3 regions of the Micromonospora sp. NPDC049081 genome follow, and region 2 is predicted to be linked to each of the others. Evidence: predicted binding sites of a transcription regulator. Region 2 holds the regulator's gene; each other region holds the start of a gene.
The links. The regulator HrcA, encoded in region 2, represses chaperone genes, less so after heat shock. The targets are predictions, from matches to a motif close to GGTTNGCACNCTCNNNNNGAGNGTGCNAACC.
Positions count from the first base shown of each region.

Region 1: groES (co-chaperone GroES) is a predicted target of HrcA. The motif match lies at 3,716-3,746, and genes of this name have one in related genera.
Region 3: AB0B63_RS26925 (FmdB family zinc ribbon protein) is a predicted target of HrcA. The motif match lies at 2,309-2,339, and genes of this name have one in related genera.

Region 1 is NZ_JBEZEK010000002.1:118,032-123,090, forward strand. Features, by position in the region: gene AB0B63_RS04410 (ATP-binding cassette domain-containing protein) at 1-333, opposite strand, end outside; gene AB0B63_RS04415 (substrate-binding domain-containing protein) at 453-1,553, opposite strand; gene ybaK (Cys-tRNA(Pro) deacylase) at 1,766-2,245, opposite strand; gene AB0B63_RS04425 (methyltransferase domain-containing protein) at 2,255-3,523, opposite strand; gene groES (co-chaperone GroES) at 3,881-4,195, shown strand; gene groL (chaperonin GroEL) at 4,268-5,059, shown strand, end outside.
Region 2 is NZ_JBEZEK010000028.1:57,550-62,608, reverse strand. Features, by position in the region: gene dnaJ (molecular chaperone DnaJ) at 1-998, opposite strand, end outside; gene hrcA (heat-inducible transcriptional repressor HrcA) at 1,072-2,094, opposite strand; gene AB0B63_RS28105 (DUF4870 domain-containing protein) at 2,331-2,969, shown strand; gene hemW (radical SAM family heme chaperone HemW) at 3,061-4,284, opposite strand; gene AB0B63_RS28095 (enoyl-CoA hydratase-related protein) at 4,304-5,059, shown strand, end outside.
Region 3 is NZ_JBEZEK010000025.1:32,449-37,507, forward strand. Features, by position in the region: gene AB0B63_RS26915 (diguanylate cyclase) at 1-1,151, opposite strand, end outside; gene AB0B63_RS26920 (5-formyltetrahydrofolate cyclo-ligase) at 1,237-1,902, shown strand; gene AB0B63_RS26925 (FmdB family zinc ribbon protein) at 2,365-2,742, shown strand; gene AB0B63_RS26930 (hypothetical protein) at 3,437-3,877, shown strand; gene AB0B63_RS26935 (hypothetical protein) at 4,031-4,213, opposite strand.

The DNA.
Region 1 (5,059 bases), on a different contig from region 2:
CCCGCTGTGCTTCTCCCGGCCGAGGAACATGTTCTGCACGATGTCGAGGTTGTCGCAGAGCGCGAGGTCCTGGTAGACGACCTCGATGCCGAGTGTGGCGGCGTCGCGGGGGCTGTTGATGCTCACCGGTCGGCCGTCGAAGAGGAACTCACCGGCGTCGGCCGGGTAGATGCCGCTGATGCACTTGACCAGCGTGGACTTGCCGGCGCCGTTGTCGCCGACCAGTGCGGTCACCTCTCCGGCGTGGGCGGCGAGGGCGACGTCGCGCAGGACCTGGACGGGACCGAAGCTCTTGTCGATCCCGCGCAGTTCCAGCAGGGGGGTCGCGGACACGGGGGTCTCCTTCGTACGGAGGGAAGATCTCGGGACCCGTCCGGCGGCGAGCGCCGCCCGGCACGAGGTTCCGTGCCGGGCGGCGTCGCGTCGGCGGGGTACGACGCTCGTCGTACGGGTCAGCTGATGCCGTTGGCGGTGCAGAGCGCGGCGTACGCGCCGGTGCAGAGCTTGGCCTTGTCGACGTAGCCGTCGGCCACGACGTCCTTGACGGTCGACTTGTCGATCGCCTTCGGCTCCAGCAGCACGGACGGGACGTCCCGGCCGCTCTCCGGGTCCTTGACGGTCTGCCCGGTCTCCTTGCGCTCGCCCTTCGCCACGGCGATGGCCAGCTCGGCGGCCGCGTCGGCCTCCTTCTTGACGGCCTTGTAGACGGTCATGCACTGGTCACCGGCGAGGATGTTCTGCAGGCCGGTCACGTCGGCGTCCTGGCCGGTCACCGGGACCTTGCCGTTGAGCTTGTTCTTCTTGAGCACCGAGATGGCCGCGTTGCCGAGGCCGTCGTTGGCGGAGAGCACACCGTCGATCTTGCCGCCGGTCTGGGTGAGCATCTGCTCGAAGATGGTGGCACCCTGCGCCGGGTCCCAGTCCGGGACGGCCTGGTCGGGGCCCTTGGTGTATTCCTTCGACTCGAACTTCGGCTTGAGCACCGAGTCGTAGCCGTTCTTGAACAGGGTGGCGTTGTTGTCGGTCGGCGAGCCGTTGAGGTAGGCGACCGTCGGGTTCTTGACGCCCTTCTCGGTCAGGCACTTGGCCAGGCCCTCGCCCTGGAGCTTGCCGACGGCCTCGTTGTCGAAGCTGACGTAGTACTGCGCGGAGCCGCCCAGGGTGAGCCGGTCGTAGTCGATCGTCGCGACGCCCTGCGACTTCGCCTTGTCCAGCACGGCCTTGCCGGTGCCGGAGTCCAGGTTGACGATCATCAGGGTGGTGACGCCACCGGTGATCATCTGGTCGGCGATGGTCTGGAAGGCGTTCTTGTCGTTCTGCGCGTTCTGGATGTCCGACTCGACGCCGGCGGCGTCGAACGCCTCCTTGAGGAACCGGCGGTCGGCCGTCTCCCAGCGGGCGGAGGACTTGCTGTCCGGCAGGATCACGCCGATCTTCGGCTTCTTGGCGGCGCTGCCGCCGGTGTCGTTGCTGCTGGAGTCGTCGCCACAGGCGGCCATGCTGCCGGTGGCGAGCAGGCCGACGGCGGCGAAGGTGAGGAAGCCCTTGCGCATGTCTGCACGGGTCCTTTCGAGGGTGGGGGAAGGAGTGGTCGGTGTTTTGTTGTGTCCGGCAACGTATTCCCGCTCACATCTCGGGCGCAAGACTGCCGAGGTCAGAAGTTTGTTGGGGGCGGTAACAATTCAGCAACGCGGTTGTCACCCGCAGGACACCCGTCCCGCAATCACGCTGCGTGTCCGGTCTGCGACCGCCCAGTCGGGGCTGGTCAGCGGGTGGCGATCCGCGCGGTACCGGCCCCGGTGAGGGCGACCAGATCGGTCGGGGCGAGCTGGAGCTGCAACCCCCGGCGACCCGCCGAGACATAGACGGTCTCGTGGTCCAGCGCGGAGACGTCCACCACCGTCGGCAACCGTCGCCGCTGACCGAGCGGACTGATCCCGCCCCGCACGTACCCGGTGCTCCGTTCGGCGACGGCCCGGTCGGCCAACGCGGCCCGTTTGCCACCGACCGCCGCCGACAGCGCCTTGAGGTCCAGCTCGCTGGTGACCGGGACGACCGCCACCGTCAGCGCCCCGTCCACCTCGGCGACGAGGGTCTTGAACACCCGCTGCGGTGGCACCCCGAGCGCCGCCGCGACCAGCGCGCCGTAGTGGGGCGCATCCGGGGAGACGTCGTACGGATGGATGCTGTGGGTGATCTTCTGCCTGGTCAGCAGCGCCGTCGCCGCGGTGGACCGTCCCGCCATGCGGTCACGCTAGCCCGGCCCGGCCCCGTCCGCGACCGGTCGACCGACCAGCACCGTCGGTGCCCCGGCGACCCGGGTCAGCACCAGGCTGGCCGGGTTCTCCCCGCTCAGCCGCAGGTCCCGGCGCAGCTGTTCGGGCACCAGCGCCGAGCCCCGCTTGAGGATCTCGACCCGGCCGACCCGGCGCTCCCGCAGCAGTGCGCGCAGCCGCTTCAGCGAGAACGGCAACACGTCGACGATCTCCAGGCACCGGCCGAACGGGGTCGGCCGCGGGGCGTCGGCATAGAGGTAGGCGATGCTCGGATCGGCAAGCGTCGCGTCGAGCGTGCCGGCCAGCTCCGCGACCAGGTGCGCCCGGACCACCGCCGGGTCCGGGTCGTACAGGTAGCGCCGCACCGGTCCGACCGTGGCCTCGGCCGCACCGGTGCCGGTCAGCTGGTGGACGGCGACCGGATCGCGGTCGGCGGTACGGCAGGTGGGAGAACCGTCCGCCGGGCGGTGCCGGTCGGCGGTCCCCGCCCTCAGCACGGTCGCCCGGCGGGGCACCTCGGCGAGCGGGCCGCCCCAGAGGGCCGCCTCGACCAGGTCCCCGTCGACGCTGACCCACTCCGCCTCGGCCCCGGCCGGGATCAACGCGTGGTCGACGCCGGGGGCCACCTTCACCACCGTGTGCGGCACCCGGCCGGCCAGCCCGGTGACGAAGTCCCACGGCGGCGAGTAGGCGTTCGGGTCGAAGATCCGTCGTCCGGTGCCGGCCCGCCGCCGGGCCGGATCGCAGAAGACCGCGTCGACCCGGGTCACGTCGAACGCCGTCGCGTCGCCGCACTCGACGGTGAACCGCCCGGCCAGGCCGGCCGCCTCGGCGTTCGCGGCGGCCAGCGCGGCGGTGACCGGGTCGGCCTCCACCCCGTACACCCGGATGCCGGCGCGGGCGGCGGCGAGCGCGTCGGCGCCGAGGCCACAGCCCAGGTCGGCGAGGGTGCGCACCCCGGCGGCGGCGAGCCGCCCGGCCCGCCGGTCGGCGACGACCCGACGGGTGGCCTGCTCCAGGCCGGGGCGGGTGAGGAACATCCCGGCCGCCTCGGGGCCGAACTTGCCGACCGCCCGGCGACGCAGCTCGGCCTGGGTCAGCGCGGCGGCGGCCAGCCCGGGGGGCACCCCACGCGACCGCAGCGCCGCCGCCGCGACCAGCGGGTCGCCGCCGGCCACCTCGGTCGCCGCGGCGAGCACGACCGACCCCTCGGGGGTACGCAGCGCGGCGAACTGGTCGAGATCCACGCCCTCATTGTCCGGCCCGGCCGGCGGGCCGACTCGGTCGGGCCGGTGTCGCGGCCTCCGGGCGGTGTCGCGGCCTCCGGCCGGTGTCCGCACCGCCGGACCGCCGCCGTCGGGTCGGGCACCGCCCGGTCGACACGAAGGGCGGCGGATTGGCACTCTCCTTGACGGAGTGCTAGCCGAGGAATAACCTGCGATTAGCACTCTCACCCTGAGGGTGCCAGCGTCCGGACCACCTGGTCCGGGTGCTGAACGCCAGGCGGACCGGCACCCGCGACGACGGCCCCGCCCGGTGGCATGTGGCAGATTGACGCTGGTCGGACTCTCGGCCGGCAACGAAACCAAGTACCCCAGGAGGGTATGCCCGTGACTACCGCGACCAAGGTTGCGATCAAGCCGCTCGAGGACCGCATCGTGGTCCAGGCGAACGAGGCTGAGACCACCACGGCGTCGGGCATCGTGATCCCCGACACCGCCAAGGAGAAGCCGCAGGAGGGCACCGTCCTCGCCGTCGGCCCGGGCCGGATCGACGACAAGGGCAACCGCGTGCCGCTCGACGTCAAGGTCGGCGACACCGTTCTCTACTCGAAGTACGGCGGCACCGAGATCAAGTACGCCGGCGAGGAGTACCTGGTGCTCTCCGCCCGCGACGTTCTCGCGGTCATCGAGAAGTAACCAACCGATTCCAGTGTCGTCGCCCCGGTCCGGCTCGCCGGGCCGGGGCGACGACGCTTCGAAGGGACATTCATGGCGAAGATCCTGAGCTTCTCGGACGACGCCCGACACCTGCTGGAGCACGGTGTCAACGCCCTCGCGGACACGGTCAAGGTCACCCTCGGCCCGCGCGGGCGCAACGTCGTCCTGGACAAGAAATTCGGTGCGCCGACGATCACCAACGATGGTGTGACCATCGCCAAGGAGATCGAGCTCACCAACCCGTACGAGAACCTCGGCGCGCAGCTGGTCAAGGAGGTGGCGACGAAGACCAACGACGTCGCCGGCGACGGGACCACCACCGCGACCGTGCTGGCCCAGGCGATGGTGCGCGAGGGTCTGCGCAACGTGGCCGCCGGGGCCAACCCGACCGGCCTCAAGCGGGGTGTCGACGCGGCGGCCACCAAGGTCTCCGAGGCGCTGCTCGGCCGGGCCGTCGAGGTGGCCGACAAGGAGTCGATCGCGCACGTGGCGACGATCTCCGCGCAGGACGCCACCATCGGCGAGCTGATCGCCGAGGCGATGGAGCGGGTCGGCCGCGACGGTGTCATCACCGTCGAGGAGGGCTCCACCCTCACCACCGAGCTGGAGGTGACCGAGGGTCTCCAGTTCGACAAGGGCTTCATCTCGCCCAACTTCGTCACCGACTCCGAGTCGCAGGAGTCGGTGCTGGACGACCCGTACATCCTCATCACCACGCAGAAGATCTCGGCGATCGAGGAGCTGCTGCCGCTGCTGGAGAAGGTCCTCCAGAACAGCAAGCCGCTGCTGATCGTCGCCGAGGACGTCGACGGCCAGGCGCTGTCGACCCTGGTGGTCAACGCG
Region 2 (5,059 bases):
AGGTGGACGTAGAGGTCACCCCGGCCGGTGCCCCGCAGGTGCGGTACGCCCCGGGCGCGCAGCCGCAGCGTGCTGCCCGGCTGGGTGCCGGCCTTGACGTCGACCGTCTCCTCGCTGTCCAGCGTCTTGATGGTCAGTCGGGTGCCCAGCGCGGCGGCGGTCATCGGGACGGTGACCCGGCAGTGCAGGTCGTCGCCCTTGCGGGAGTAGACGTCGTGCGGGCGCTCGTGGATCTCGACGTAGAGGTCACCGGCGGTGCCGCCGCCCGGGCCGACCTCACCCTGCTGGGCGAGCCGGATCCGCATGCCGTCCTCGACCCCGGCGGGGATCTTGACGGTCAGCGAGCGGCGGGTCCGTACCCGGCCGTCGCCGGCACAGGTCGGGCAGGGGTGCGGGATGGTGGTGCCGTAGCCCTGGCAGACGGTGCACGGGCGGGCCGACACCACCTGGCCGAGGAAGGTCCGCTGCACCGACTGCACCTCGCCCCGGCCCCCGCACGCCTCGCACGTCGCCAGGTGGGTGCCGGCTGCGGTGCCCGCCCCGGAGCAGGTGGTGCAGAGCACTGCGGTGTCGACGGTGATCGGGGCCTCGACGCCGAAGGCGGTCTCGTGCAGGTCCAGTTCCAGCCGCAGGATCGCGTCGGCTCCGGGGCGGGTACGCGGGCGCGGACCGCGCGCCCCACCGGCCGCACCACCGAAGAAGGCGTCCATGATGTCCTGGAAGCCGACGAACGGGCCGGCCCCGCCGGGGCCGCCCGGGCCACCGGCGCCCCCGCCGCCCGGGGCGAGCGGGTCGCCGCCCAGGTCGACGATCTGCCGCTTCCGGTCGTCCGAGAGGACCTCGTACGCGGCGTTGATGTCCTTGAACTTCTCCTGTGCCTCCGGGTCCGGATTGACGTCCGGGTGGAACTGCCGCGCCAGCTTGCGGTAGGCGCGCTTGATCTCGTCATCGGAGGCTTCCCGGCCGACGCCGAGAATGCCGTAGTAGTCCCTGGCCACTGCGTTCCGTGTCCTCATGTTCGTCTCGCGTTGCGCCGGTCGGCGGCCGGAGCCGGCCGTCGGCCCTGACTGGTCAGTTCTGGGCCAGCAGCTCGCCCACGTAGCGTGCCACGGCCCGCACCGTGGCGATGGTGCCGGGGTAGTCCATCCGGGTCGGGCCGAGTACGCCCAGCCCACCGACGATGGTGCTGCCGGGGCCGTACCCGGTGCTGACCACCGAGGCGGCCCGCAGGTTGTCGACCTCGTTCTCGTCGCCGATCAGCACCCGGGTGGTGCTCGGTTCGGCCTCGCCGATCAGCTTGAGCAGGACGACCTCCTCTTCGAGCGCCTCCAGGATGGGTCGCAGCGAACCCTGGAAGTCGAGCAGGCCGCCCCGGGTGAGGTTGGCGGTGCCGGCGAGCGCCAACCGCTCCTCGGTGCGCTCGACGAGGGTCTCCAGCAGCACGGTGGACAGGGTGGTCATGGCCCCGCGCAGGTGCGGCGCGGACTCCTCGACCAGCGCCTGGACCAGCGGTGGGGTGTCGGACAACCGACTGCCGACCAGTTTCTCGTTGACCAGCCGGCGCAGGTCGGTGACGTCGTCGGCGGGGACCGGCGTGGGCAGTTCGACCAGCCGCTGCTCGACCCGCCCGGTGTCGGCGATCATGACCAGCATCAGCCGGGTGGTGGAGATCGGCACCAGCTCCAGGTGCCGCACCGACGACCGGGCCAGCGACGGGTACTGCACGACGGCGACCTGCCGGGTGAGCTGCGCCAGCAGCCGTACGGTGCGGTGCACCACGTCGTCGAGGTCGACCGCGCCGACCAGGAACCGCTCGATGGCCCGACGTTCGGCGGGGCTGAGCGGTTTGACCCGGGAGAGCCGGTCGACGAAGAGGCGGTAGCCCCGGTCGGTGGGCACCCGGCCGGCGCTGGTGTGCGGCTGCCGGATGTAGCCTTCCTCCTCCAGCACCGCCATGTCGTTACGGACGGTCGCCGGGGAGACCCCGAGCTGGTGCCGCTCGACGAGCGTCTTGCTGCCGACGGGCTCCTGCGTGGCGACGTAGTCCTCGACGATCGCCCGCAGCACGGCGAGTTTGCGGTCGTCGAGACCCATCTCCCACCTCCTGTCGCACGGCGACCGGACTTCTGACGCGTCCGGCGAGCGCTCTGGCACTCGACTGTAGCGAGTGCCAGTCTACGACGGCAGTACCGCCGCTGCGTTGATCAACGACGGACCGTCGGTGCGACCGCCCCGGTGGGTTGCCGGCGTGGCCGCTGACCGAATGTCGAGGCCAACCTCACCAGTGTCGCTCTGGTGCACCCTTGCCGGCAGCCCCTACCGTGACGGGCATGACTGAACCACCTCGCCCGCCCGGCGCGGGGGACGGCTACCCGCCGGACCCGAACGCTGGCCAGGGCTCGCCATACGAGCCGCCCACCGCACCACTGTCCGGGGCACCGGGTGCAGGCGGGTATCCCCCGCCCGGCGGGTATCCGCCGCCCACCGGTGACCAGCCGCCGTCGGGTGGCTACGACCCGTCGGGTGGCTACGGCCCGCCCGGTGGCTACGGCCCGCCTGGTGGCTACCCGCCGGCCGGTGGCGGATATCCGACCGCCGGCGCGTACGGCGCCCCGACCGGTGGATACGCCAACAGCGAGGACAAGACCTGGGCGCTGGTCGCGCACTTCGGCGGGGCCGCCGGCGCGCTGATCAGCCTCGGCCCGCTCGGCTTCGTCGCCCCGCTGATCGCCTACCTGGTACGCGGTCAGCAGTCGCCGGCCGTCCGGGCGCAGGCGTTGGCCGCGCTGAACTTCCAGATCCTCTGGTCGATCATCGCGTTCGTGCTGCTCTTCGTGAGCTGGTGCCTGCTCTTCCTGCCCAGCATCGCGGTCGTGGTGATCCAGATCCTGTTCGGGATCATCGCCGGCATGAAGGCCAACGAGGGTCAGGCCTACCGCTACCCGATGTCCACCAGTTTCATCAAGTGAACCCCGGCCGGCCGCTCCCCCGGCCGGTCGGGCACCACCGCCGGCCCCGGCCCGCCCCGCTGCGGTGCGCGGCGGGCCGGCGGGACCACGCTCAGGGCAGCAGGTCGCGGACCACCGCGTCGGCCAGCAGCCGGCCCCGCAGGGTGAGCACCGCCCGCCCCTGCGGGTAGGCCACCGGGTCCAGCAGCCCGTCGGCGAGCGCGCGGGCGGCGGCGGCCCGGCCCGCGTCGTCCAGCACGTCCAGCGGCAGCCCGGAGGCGAGCCGGAGCCGCAGCATCACGTCCTCCATGTGCGCCTCGGCCGGGGTGAGGACCTCCCGGGCAAGGCCGGGCGAGTGCCCGGCGGCGAGCCGTTGCGCGTACGCGCTGGGGTGTTTGACGTTCCACCAGCGCACCCCGCCGACGTGGCTGTGCGCCCCCGGGCCGAGGCCCCACCAGTCGGCCCCGGTCCAGTAGAGCAGGTTGTGCCGGCACCGGGCCGCCTCGCTGCGGGCCCAGTTGGAGACCTCGTACCAGGAGAACCCGGCCGCGTCGAGGGCGGCCTCCGCCGCCAGGTAACGGTCGGCCGCCACGTCGTCGGAGGGGTACGGCAGCTCGCCGCGCCGCATCCGGGCGGCCAACCGGGTGCCGTCCTCCACGATCAGGGCGTACGCGCTGACGTGGTCGACCCCGGCGGCGACGACCTGGTCCAGCGAGGCGGCGAAGTCCTCGGCGCGCTCCCCCGGCGTGCCGTAGATCAGGTCCAGGTTGACGTGGTCGAACCCGGCGTCGCGGGCCTCCCGGGCGGCCTCGGCGGCCCGGCCGGGGCGGTGGGTCCGGTCGAGGACCGCCAGCACCCCGGCGGCGGCGGACTGCATGCCCAGCGAGATCCGGGTGTAGCCGGCGGCCCGCAGGGTCTTCAGCGACTGCGGGGTGACCGACTCGGGGTTGGCCTCGGTGGTCACCTCGGCGTCGGCGGCCAGGCCCCAGGTGCGGTCGATGCCGTCCAGCAGGCGGGCCAGGTCGTCGGCGGGTAGCAGGGTGGGGGTGCCGCCGCCGACGAAGACCGTGTCGACCCTCGGTGGTGGGGCGTCGCCGAGCACCCGGGCGGCGAGCGCCAACTCGGCGAGCACGGTGTCGGCGTACGACTCCCGGCTGACGCCTGCGCCCAGCTCGGCGGCGGTGTAGGTGTTGAAGTCGCAGTAGCCGCAGCGGCTGGCGCAGAACGGTACGTGCAGGTAGACGCCGAAACCGCGCGCGCCGACCTCCCGCAGGGCGGTGGTGGGCAGCGCGCCGTCGACGGGAACGGTCTCACCATCTGGAAGGACGCCGGGCATGGCCACTAGTGTGCCCGGCATGACCTCTCCCGACCGACTCGTGCGGGTCGCCACGGCCCGTGGGGTGACCACGCTCACCCTGGACAGCCCGCACAACCGCAACGCGCTGTCCACGGCGCTGATGACCGAGCTGCTGGCCGGGATCGCCGCGGCGGTCGCCGACGACGCGGTCCGGGTGGTCGTGCTGGACCACACCGGCCCGGTCTTCTGTTCCGGGGCGGACCTGAAGGAGACGGCGGCGGCGTACGCCAGCGGGTCGGTGCCGGCCGGGATGCTCGGTGACGTGCTGGTGGCGGTGCGGGAGTGCCCGAAGCCGGTGCTGGCGAAGGTGGCCGGGCCGGCGCGGGCCGGCGGTCTGGGCCTGATCGCGGCGGCGGACCTGGCGGTCTGCGCGCAGGAGGCGACGTTCGCCTTCACCGAGGTGCGGATCGGGGTGATCCCGGCGGTGATCTCGGCGACCGTGCTGCCCCGGCTGCATCCCCGGGCCGCTGCCGAGCTGTACCTGACCGGCGACACCTTCGACGGTGGGCGGGCCGCCGAGGTGGGCCTGGTGACCGCCGCCGTACCGGCCGCCGAGCTGGATGCGGCGGTGGCCGGGTACTGCGCGTCGCTGGTCCGGGGGGCGCCGGGGGCGTTGGCCGGGACGAAGGAGTTGCTGCGCCGACCGCCGGCCACGGACCTGCGGGCGGAGATCGCCGACCTGTCCGCCCGCTCCACCGGTTACTTCCTGTCGGCCGAGGGCCGCGAGGGCGTGGCGGCGTTCCGCGAACGGCGG
Region 3 (5,059 bases), on a different contig from region 2:
GGGCAACGCCCGGCCAGCCCTTCCGCGCACTGCCCGACGAGCACCCCGGCGTCGTCGACCAGCAGCACCGCCCCGGCCCGCGCCCCGGTCGCCGCGATCGCGCTGTGCAGGATCACCCGCAGGATGCGTTGCAGGTCGTGGGTGCTGGCCAGGGTGTCCCCGAGCACCCTCAGGTGCCCCCGCAACTGGTCCCGGCTGCTGGTCAGCGCAGCCACGTACCCGGCGGTCTCCCGGATCATCCGGTTGAACGCGGCAGCGAGCCCGCCGATCTCGTCCCGGCTGCGCACCGGCACCCGGGCGGTCAGGTCACCCCGGGCGACCCGGTCCACCGCACCGGCCAACTCCACCAACGGCCGGGTGGTGACCCGGGCCAGCCGCCACGCCGTCAGCACCGCCACCACCACGGCGAGCAGCACCGCCCCGACCAGTGCCGCCGGCAGGCCCGACGGTCGCTCCCCGGCCACGGAAAGGACCAGCGGCAACGGCTGTCCCGGGGCCGGCCCGAGCCGCCGCACGTACCGGCCGTCCCGGGTCGCGGTGACCCGGTCACCGTCGAGGGTGCCGGCGGCGGCGAGCACCGCGTCGCGTACCCGACGGGTCTCGGTGGTGTGGGTGATCCGGTCGGGGCCGGCGGTGTCGTCGAGGAGGGTGACCGCGACGCCGGTCGCGGCGGCCAGCCGGGCCACGAACGCCGGGTCGACCACCTCGGCGGCGGCCACCGCGCCGAGCGGCGTGCCCGCCGGGTCACGCAGGTCCACCCGGGCGCTGAGCGCCCGGACCGGTCCGCCGGTGCGGACGCCCGCGCAGTCCTGCCACGGGGTCGCCGGCCCACCCGGGGTGGCGTACGTGGTGCCGCCGGTCACGTCGGTGACCAGCACGGCGGTGGCCAACCCCCGGCTGACCACCTGACCCGCCGCGCCCGCCCGGGTCGCCGGATCGGGGCGCAGGGCCACCGCGTCGGCGGCGGCCCGCAACTGCTGGCACAACGCGTCGATCGAGGTACGCACGGCGGACGCGGCCAGGCCGAGCCGTTCGGTGGACCGGGTGCGGTCCACCGTCGACAGGGTGGTGCCGACGAAGACCGCGCCGAGCAGCACCGGACCGAGCACCACCGTGAGGAAGGCCGCCGTCAACCGCCCGCGTAGCGTCAACGCTGTCCCCCCGGAAGTTCCAGGCCCGTTCCTGCGATGCTGACACAGAGCGACCACTTTGACAGCGTTGCGTCAGGAGTGTTGCGTGCCCGATTTTTCTGATGAAGCGGAAGCCCTCCACGCGGCCAAACGCGAGACACGCGCCGCGCTGCTCGCCCGCCGCCGGGCGCTCACCGCAGCCCACCGGGCCGCCGCCGCGACGCGCGTCCAGGCCGAACTGACCGCGCTGGTACGCCGCCTGCGGCCGGCCACGATGACCGGGTACGTGCCGGTCGGCTCCGAGCCGGGCGGCCCCGACCTGCCCGAGGTGCTCCGGGCCGCGCTGCCGGCCGGGGCGGAGCTGCTGCTGCCCGTGCTCCGCGACGACCTCGACCTGGACTGGGCCCCGTACGCCGGACCGGGCACCCTGGTCGCCGCCGGCCGGGGGATGCGCGAGCCGGACGGACCCCGGCGGGGCCGGACGGCGATCGTCGGAGCATCCCTGGTGGTGGTGCCCGCCCTGGCGGTGGACCGGCACGGCCTACGGCTGGGCCGGGGCGGCGGCTCCTACGACCGGGCGCTGGCCCGGGTACCGGCGGCCACCATGACCGTGGCGTTGCTGCACGACGGCGAACTGCTCCCGGCGCTGCCCGCCCAGCCGCACGACCGGCCGGTGCGGGCGGCCCTCACCCCGTCGGAAGGTCTGCGCCTGCTCACCCTGGACGGGATTCCGCTGACGGCGTCGGGCCCAGCTGATGCTGCGGTCGGCTGACGGCGTCGGGCCCCGCTTCGGCTGACGGCGTCGGGCTCGGCCGGCGGCTGACGGCGTCGGACTCCGCCGGCGGCTGACGGCGTCGGACTCCGCCGGCGGCTGACGGCGTCGGACTCCGCCGGCGGCTAACGGCGTCGGACTCCGCCGGCGGCTGACGGCGTCGGACTCCGCCGGCGGCTGACGGCGTCGGACTCTGCCGGCGGCTGACGGCGTCGGGCTCTGCCGGCGGCTGACGGCGTCGGGCTCAGTGGTGGCGCGGTGCAGTGACGACGTCGGACTTCGCCGGTGGTGGGGTGCGGACCCGGCTCGCCGAGGTCCGGTTCGCGCCTGCTCCCCGCTGGTCCGGACCTCCCGGCGGGTGGGTGACGATCACGTCCGCTGGACGAACCCGGGTCCGATGACGCACCATTGGCACTCGAATACGTCGAGTGCCAATCGGCTGAACCAGATCCGGAGGAGAACGTGCCCACGTACCAGTACGCCTGCACCGCGTGCGGCCACCAGCTCGAGGCGGTGCAGTCGTTCTCCGACGAGCCGCTGACCGAGTGCCCCGCGTGCGAGGGGCGGCTGCGCAAGGTCTTCAACTCGGTCGGTGTCGTGTTCAAGGGCTCCGGCTTCTACCGCACCGACTCCCGGGCGGCGGGCACCGAGGGCAAGGGCGGCACGACGAAGCCGGCGAAGTCGGAGGGCACCTCTTCCGGTGGCGACTCCTCGGGCTCCGGCTCGTCGTCGACCTCGGGCGGTTCCTCGACCCCCAACTCGTCCTCCTCGTCCACCACCTCCGGCCCCTCGGGCTCGACCAGTTCCACCAAGCCCGCCCCCACCACCACGACCTCCTGACCCCCTCCCCCACCGCCCCTCCCCAACCGCTTCCCCTCCCCACTGCCCCCTCCCACCCCCGTGATCAAGAGGTTTGCGTCACGCCGCCCCCGTGATCAAGAGCTTTGCGTCAAGTTGATCGCGGTATTTGACGCAAACCTCTTGATCACGCCACTTGTGGGTGGGTGGGGACGGGGGTGGGTGGGCGGGGACGGGGGTGGGTGGGTGGGGACGGGGGTGGGTGGGCGGGGACGGGGGTGGGTGGGCGGGGGCGGGGTGGGGGTGGGGGTTTTCCACAGGTGGGGTGTTGTCCACAGGGTGTGGGTGAGGGGGCGTGGGGTTTGGGTGGGTGGGACATAGCCTGCTGGGCCGGGGGGTGCCGCCAGGGCATCCGGTGAGCGGCAGAGGGTGTTGCATGGTGGCCGGTGGGGTCGATGGAGAAGGCTCGCTGCGAGCATTCCGCTGGCCGCGTCGCCCCGGTGGGGGGACCATGTTGCGGGCGGCCTTGGTGGCGGTCCTGCTGGGGCTGGCGGTGATCGTCATGGACACCCCGGCTGGCTGTTCCACCGGTGCCCCGCCACCTGCCGTCGCCCTCGGCCCGGCGGGACCTTCCATGGGGAGGCCCCGTGCCACAGATCCCGCCACCGGCAGGCCCAGCGCGGCCAGACCTCCCGCCGGCACAGTCGACGCGGCGGGATGTCCGGACCCACCGACCGTGGCCGGGCCCGCCGTCGGCGGCCAGTCCGGCCAGCCGCACCATCGGACGGTACGACCGGGCGTCAGCGGAGCCGGCGTCACCGACGGGGTGGGCGACCCCCGGTCCGGTACGCAGGAGACCGGAAGGCCCGCCGAGGGAGGCACCCCGGCTGCCGTACCGCTGCCGAGCGGCTTCGTGGGAGTGCCCGTCCGCCTGGCCGAACCGGCCGCCCTCGCGGTCCTGCGCCCCGGTGCACGGGTCGACCTGCTCGTGCTGCCGGCCGGACGCAGCGCTGGAGCACCTGTTCTGCTGGCGGCCGACGCCCTGGTCCTCGACGTGGTGGGTGCCGGGGCCGGGGACGGCTCGTCTGCGCTCTACCTGGCCGTACGCCCCGATCAGGCGCAACGGTCCGTCGGTCAGCCGGAAGGGAGCCGCTTCAGCGTCGTCATCCGAGGATGATCCACTCCTGCGGCGAGGTCTTCGGCAAGGTCGTCGTCGACCACACCGCCTGACCGCCAGACTGCGGGCCGAGACAGTGCTGTCGCGCCCATCCGGAACCGCATTGTCGCCACCCTGGAGTGGATGTTGCGGCCTACCCGCGGCCGACGATGGTCAACTCCAGTGTGGGGGGCGCTCGGCGAGCAACCAGTCGTCGTTGCCGCCCCGGCGCTCGCCCCACCCGAAGTCGGTGTCGTCGGCGGTCTGCTCAGGCAGCACCACGAAGTCGTCGCTGAGGTCGACCGCGCGGTCGTCATCGCCGGGCACACCGCCGCCGGCCAGATCCTCGGTGCTCACGAGCGGCAAGGTTACTCCTCAGACCGCCCACTTCCCGCACACCACCACGGCGGCCAACTGCCGGGTCTCCCCGGCAAGGGTCCGCCGCGTCCGGCCCTCACGTTGGTAGCGTCGGATGGCGTGACGACCCCCAGCGGTGCCAGCCCCGACGACGAATACTGGCGACGCCCACCCGCACAGCCGCCCACCCCCGCACCCGCCGGGCCGACACCCCCCACACCCCCGGCACGCCCCGCCAGCCCGACGGACACCACCAGCCCAGCGGACACCACCGAGCCGACACCCTCGACCCGCCAGCCTCACCCGAGCACCATCCCCGGCGGAACGGGTGCCCCGCACCACCTTGACGGATCTCCCACCACCGGGGTTGACGCGGCCCCTGAGGCCGGGACCGAAACCAGAGCCGAGACCAGAACCAGTGCCGGAACTGAGCAAAGGGCCGGAACCGATCAAAGGGCCGAGACCGCACAAAGGGGCGCGATCGAACAAGAGGCCGAGACCGAGCAAAGGACCGAGACCGAACACGGGGCCGGAACCGAACGCAGGGCCGGAACCGAACACGGGGCCGAGACCGGACAAAGGGGCGGGACCGAACAAGAGGCCGGGACGGGAGGAGGTGCCGGGACCGGAACTCGTGCCGGAGAGGAGGCCGGAGCAGAGAGCGGGGTCGCGACCGGCGCGGGTGCCGGGGGTGCCGCGGAAGCGGAAAGTGGGGCGACGCACCAGCCTTCGCCCTGGGCCAGCCCGGTCGACGCGCCGGCACCCGGCCTGCCGTCCGGTCGACCCAGCCCACAGGCCGGCCCACCGTCCGGTGAGCCGGCCGCGCCGCCGAGGGTGGGTACGTCG